DNA from 2 places in the Pseudoalteromonas sp. ATL1 genome. Region 1 is predicted to be linked to the other one. Evidence: riboswitches for the same ligand, from Rfam matches in the RefSeq annotation. Region 1 holds a riboswitch; the other holds the start of a gene.
What was found. Region 1 has a riboswitch for lysine ahead of lysC (lysine-sensitive aspartokinase 3). Riboswitches for the same ligand answer to the same signal wherever they lie in the genome.

Region 1 (3,139 bases):
GAATATTCTCTCGCTGGTCCACTGAGGGTTCTTATGTTTTATGATGTTTTGAACATCTTTTATGCTAAAATCGGTCATCTTAAACCGTTTAAAAAGCAACTCTAACACGCCCCAATGTTCGTTGAGCGTATTCAATACTTTTTTTGCTGGGATCATAGCTTTCCAGTTTGTATCAATTTTATGACATGCAGGGTAATTAATTTGTTTGTAGCCATAGCGCATACATGTGGTAAGTGCTAGACTTCGCGCCGACTTACGTTACCTTCGAATTTATTACTTTACTTACAGGTTGTTTACGCAAAATGGTTACGCCTATTATCCTAACCCTGATAGCGATTGCGTTCGTGCTTATCGTTATAGAGGATATCATCCATGTAAACAAGGCCAAAACTACCCTTTTTTTTGGTACTTTGTGTTGGATTATCGCTTTTATCTCTCCTATTCATGGGCAAAGCCCAGAAACTGTACAACATCAGCTTGATCATAACATCCTTGAAATAGCCACTTTATGGTTGTTCTTGATGGCTGCGATGACTTTTGTTGCCTATTTGAATTCCAAAGGATTTATTCAAAATATCGTACACAGGATCATGCCTGCACAAATAAGCGAACGCAAGTTGATGTTTTTAGTTGGTATTTCAGCTTTTGTGTTTTCGTCTGTTTCAGACAACATTACAGCAACGCTAATTTCATTAGCGGTGGTGATGTCATTGAAGCTCGATCCTAAGAAACTGATTAAGTACGCCACACTTATTATTTTCAGTGTAAACAGCGGTGGCGTGTCCTTGATCACAGGTGATGTAACCACCTTAATGATCTTCTTAGCGGATAAAGTCACTATTCCTGATTTATTATTGCTAATTGCACCTGCATTGATGAGTGTGTTGGCTCTCGCGGCTATGTTATCAGTGGGGATGAATCAAACTTTGCAGTTTGATAAGACTGCGCAGCGTCGTATTGAAAAAACGGATATTACAATCGCTTTGATTTTTCTTTCGACGATTTTAGCAACGTTAATTTTAAGCGTGTTATATCAAGTTCCGCCTTTACTTACGTTCTTATTTGGCTTATCGCTCATGTTCTTGGTTGCACAATTCTTAATGCGTAAGAAGGACGTAAACAAGAAGATTATTGATTACATTCGCGAAATTGAGTACGACACCTTATTATTCTTTGTCGGCGTACTATTGTTAGTGGGCGCGTTAAAAGAAGTGGGCGTACTGGCCATGTTTACCGACTTGTATGTGTACATGAGCCCTGAGTATGCAAACTATGTGATGGGTTTATTATCCGCCGCGGTGGATAACGTACCTTTGACTGCAGCATTGCTAAAGGCAGATATCACGATGACGGCACAACAATGGTTGATGTTCACCTATGCCACTGGAGTGGGTGGCTCAATGTTAGTTATCGGCTCTGCTGCGGGTATCATCGCCATGAGCAAAGTGAAAGATCTGACATTTATGAGTTACTTGAGAAACTCAATTTATCTTTTGATTGCTTACACTATCGGTTATGCAGGTGCTTACCTTACCGGTAGCTTTGTGTAAACTTTTCAGGTGTTAAGTTAATTAAAACTTGACACCTAGACGGCTAAAAGATATTTTTTACCAGCCCGCTGCTTATGCGGGCTTTTATTTTGTTTTTATTCAGGTTAGTAAAGGCAAAATAGACAGAAGAGGTGCGATGCTTAGGTATTTAGTGGTAGGTGACGAACGCCTGTGACCATTAAAGAGGGAAGTATTCGCCGAGGAAAGTTTTAGTACGTCACTTTGACTTTTCGGTTTACGAGGCTGAATCCTCGGAACTGTCACCGTTTTAGGTGGAGAGCTTCTGGCAAAGGTCTTATCACACAAAGAAAATTTCCATTGCCAAGTTCTCCTTTTATTTATGATCACGTTGCTTGTGATCACAAGGAGATATCATGAATTCGCAGTACACAGTCGCAAAATTTGGTGGCACCAGTGTAGCTGATCACGACGCCATGCACCGCTGTGCACAAATCATCCACGATGACAGTCAAGTACGCGTCGTTGCTGTAAGCGCCAGTGCGGGTGTTACAAATCACTTAGTTACTCTGACGCAACAAAAAGCCGATGAACAAGAGAGACTCACATTAGTTCAAGCCGTTATTGATATTCAAGATGCCATTCTTGCAAAACTCACTCTTGATCAAGACTTAGCCTCTGGCTTTGAAGAGACTATTGCTCAATTTAAAACCTTGGCTGCATTACCCGCGCTAAGCAATCAACAATGTGATGAAATGCTAAGCTTTGGCGAGCGTTTATCATCTTATTTATTTACCCAGGTATTAAGAGATTTGGGCGTCAATGCTGAGCGCTTTGATGTACGCCAAGTACTTAAAACCGATAATCGATTCGGTAAAGCGTCTCCTGATGTTGAAGCGACTTCAATGGCAGCAAAGCAACACCTAGTACCGCTGCTTGATGAAAAAGTAGTTGTAACACAGGGCTTTATTGGTAGTGATCAATATGGGCAAACAACAACGTTAGGCCGTGGCGGTTCAGACTACAGTGCAGCGTTACTGGCAGAGGCTATTGAAGCGCGAGCCGTGCATATTTGGACCGATGTGGTCGGTATTTTCAGTACAGATCCAAGGTTATGCGCTAAAGCCGCACCAATCGCGCGATTAAGCTTTGATGAAGCGGCAGAGATGGCAACGTTTGGCGCTAAGGTATTACACCCAGCGACCATTCTACCAGCCAGTCGCAGCGGTATTTCGGTGTTTGTTGGCTCAAGTCGAGATCCTCAAGCCGGTGGTACTTGGATTGAAAGAGAAAAATCGGCGCAACCGGGTATTCGTGCTGTGACACAAAGAAAGAACCAAATTCTATTGACTCTGAAAAGTCCGGAAATGTTACTAGCCAGTGGCTTTTTAGCACGAATTTTCACCATTTTAAGTGCTTACAATATCTCGGTTGACTTGGTAACGACGTCTGAAATAAGCGTTGCGATCACGCTGGATAATGCGCAAAATGCATCGCGTCCAGAACTTGAGCAAGCCTGTTTAGATGAATTGAGTGAGTTCTGCCATGTAACGGTTGAAAACAACTTAACGCTTGTTGCTTTAATTGGCTCGGAAATTCAACTTAAGCAACACGAAATGAACTTGATGCAA
Region 2 (3,139 bases), 1.8 Mb from region 1:
AATGTACATTTTTGCCTACCTGTGCGCACGAACCGACTAACGCATGGCTATCTACCATGGTGCCTTCATCGATAAATGCGCCAATGTTGACGTAAGCTGGTGGCATGATGATGGTGCCAGAAGCAACATGCGCGCCACGGCGAACACTAGAGCCACCCGGTACCATACGTACACCGGCATCAGCGGCAAAGCCTTGTGGTGCTAAGTTGTGCTTATCAACAAAGCCGCCCGGAAACTCGGTATTGGTGCCATTTTTGAAGGCTTCTAAAATACCTTGCTTTACTTCTACGTTGGCATGCCAATTGCCGTTTTCGTCTTGCGTTGCAGCACGAACAGTGCCGTTTTCTAAATTATTTAGTAGTTCTAACCAGCTCATAATGATTGCCTTAATTCCAAGATAAAATTGATTCGTTTGCGTTGTTAAGTGCTTGGCTGCAAGGCAGCTCAAGGTGCGTCAAAGGTGGGCGCAGGTTTGGCGTGGCCAACTTACCTTGTTCATGCATGAGTACTTTGACGGGAATAGGATTGGCGACGGCAAACAAGGTGTTCACTGCGTCCGTCCAGGTAGTAAATAAGTTGGGGAATGTACCTGCCAAAGAGCGGCGCACAAATTCAGCGGTTTGCTCAGGCCAAGCATTGGCAGCCACCGACACTAACCCAGCGGCACCTGCTTGGGCAAAGTAGGGCATTAGTGCGTCGTCGCCGCTGAAAATGGCCACATTCGGTGCGGCTCTGCGAAATGCTTCAAAGGTGGCAATATCGCCACTGGCCTCTTTGACCGCCCAAAGGTTGCTGTGATGTTTTAGGTTGTCGAGTACTTGAGGGCTGATCGCAACAGCACTGCGTCCGGGCACGTTGTAAATCATGCAAGGGCGGTCTGTTGCGCCAAGCAATGCATCAAACCACTGCGTTTGTCCGACCACACCGGGTTTGGCATACAGCGGAGAGCCAAGTAAGTAGGCATCAACAGGTAAGCTGTCACAAAATGCCAACCACTCGAGTTGCTCAGCGAGGTTAAAACCACCGACGGCGACCATGATAGGCACTGATGGCGCAAGGTCACAAACGAACTCAACAATGGCGCGCTGTTCGGCTTGACCTAGGGCCAATCCTTCACCAGTGCTACCTAAAATTAATAGGCCATTGTTGGCGCTTTGCTGCTCAGCAACGAGTGCTTTAAGCGTATTGTAGTCAACTTGGTTATGTACATCGAAAGGCGTAACCAAAGCCGTCCATAACGGATAATTGGATAAATCGAATTGTGAATTCATCTCTACCGAACTTATATCTTGTTCGGAGTTTAGGCGGGTGTCCAAACTTCGAACAGTTAAAATTCGAAGAGCAATGGACTTAAAAATGATAAGGCAACAGGCCTTATTATTCTAAGACCAGAAGCTCTCCACCAAACTGAGTTGTTTTGTGTTTAGCACAAAACAATTGGTGACAGTCGCTGGGATTCAGCCCAGTCGCCCGAAGTTAACGCAACGCAAATGCAGCCAACTTCTCGGCGTTAATTCCCCTCATTGTGTGTCATTGGAGTTTGCTCTCCTCAACACAATTACCTGAATAACGCACCTCTTCCAGCCCTCAACTAAGCCTTTAGGGCTTAGTTTCAAAAATAGGGTGAGCGCGCATTGAAACACTTTAGCCGTCTAGGTGTCAAGTGCAATTGTCGTATTTTGAACTACACTGGTGGGAGCAAAAAAATTTCTTGAGATGCTATGTCTAAACTGATCAGAGGGATCCGCTTTCGTTATATTTTGGCGGTAACAGCGTTAGCGTTACTAGTGACCTTGGCAACTGGGTTTATGCAGTATTTATTGTTTAATAAACAAGATGATGCCGAGGTTATTAACATTGCGGGCATGCAACGGATGCTGTCGCAAAAAGCGTTGTTGCACGCACAATTCTTAGCTCATACAGATACCGATAATCAAACGCGAGAAGATGCCGGCAAGCAGCTAAATAAAGTGATAGATAGATTTGAGAAAAACCATCAATTTCTAGTATCAAACATTACTACTCACGCATCGAAACCTCTCTCTGATTTGTATTTTTCTTCCCCTATTAGTTTGGATGAACGCAGTAGACAATTTGTTCGTCATATTCGAGCATGGCAACTTGATAACACGGCACAATTGGGTGTGTTATATACGCAATCTCAGCAGCTTTTGCCAGATCTGGATGGTGCCGTCAAATTGTTTGAACAACAGGCGAATGAGCGAATCGCTGTATTACGTTATGTTGAGTTATCGATTTGGATCGTGGCTATTTTGCTGTTGATTTTTGAGGTTAAATTTATTTTTAAACCGATGGAAGCGATGGTGCGTCAAGGAATTGATGAACTCAAAGAGCAAAAGCAACAAACTCAGCTAGCACTGAATGTTAAATCACGCTTTTTAGCGCGAGCGAGTCATGAATTGAGAACGCCTTTACAGGCGATTTTGGGTTATCTCGAACTATATCAACAAGAGAAACAAGCGCAACAGCTTAGGCAAGTAGCGGCGTCAGCCAAACAGCTTCATGTGTTGATCAATGAGATGCATGATTTTAGTAAATGGTCGAACGATAACATCAAAATAGAACAAACAGTCGCCTACTTGCCAGCAACGATTGATACGGTGATCACCCCCTATCAGCTTGTCGCAGATAGAAAGGGCTTAAGCTTGACCGTGCACATTGCACAAGGGTGTGAACAGGCTGTGTTATGTGATCATCAACACTTTGCATGGGTTTTGTCTCAGCTTGTTGATAATGCAATCAAGTTTAGTGAGCAAGGAGAAATCCAAGTGAGTGCTCAGATCCATAATGAATCGCAACAAGCAATCTTGGTGGTATCTGTCAAAGATCAAGGACAAGGATTTTCAGATGAGATATTGCAAACGCTCAGTTCAGGCAGTGAAGAGGATAACCACTTCCAAGGGATGCAACTCGGTCTTACGCGTTGTCAGTTGGTTATAAATGCATTGTCTGGGCAAATGGAGGTGAGTAATGACTCTACTGGTGGTGCTCAGGTCGTCATTAGCATTCCCATTGAGTTTGCAGCAAACGCAAAGCCTGAAGCCAGCATAACTGTGGCAGGCAAAATGGCATTATTGGTTGAAGATAATGCGGTCAATGCCATTGTTATCAAAAAATT

Region 2: it holds a riboswitch for lysine, as region 1 does, so the genes downstream of both, dapA (4-hydroxy-tetrahydrodipicolinate synthase) here and lysC (lysine-sensitive aspartokinase 3) in region 1, are expected to answer to the same signal.

What each region holds. Positions count from the first base shown of each region.
Region 1 covers NZ_JBZYXL010000001.1:2,703,651-2,706,789, reverse strand. The annotation lists gene AC5FX4_RS12185 (MksB family condensin complex protein) at 1-156, opposite strand, end outside; gene nhaD (sodium:proton antiporter NhaD) at 303-1,550, shown strand; lysine riboswitch at 1,669-1,841, shown strand; gene lysC (lysine-sensitive aspartokinase 3) at 1,925-3,139, shown strand, end outside.
Region 2 covers NZ_JBZYXL010000001.1:854,717-857,855, forward strand. The annotation lists gene AC5FX4_RS03680 (2,3,4,5-tetrahydropyridine-2,6-dicarboxylate N-succinyltransferase) at 1-376, opposite strand, end outside; gene dapA (4-hydroxy-tetrahydrodipicolinate synthase) at 387-1,271, opposite strand; lysine riboswitch at 1,385-1,588, opposite strand; gene AC5FX4_RS03690 (response regulator) at 1,722-3,139, shown strand, end outside.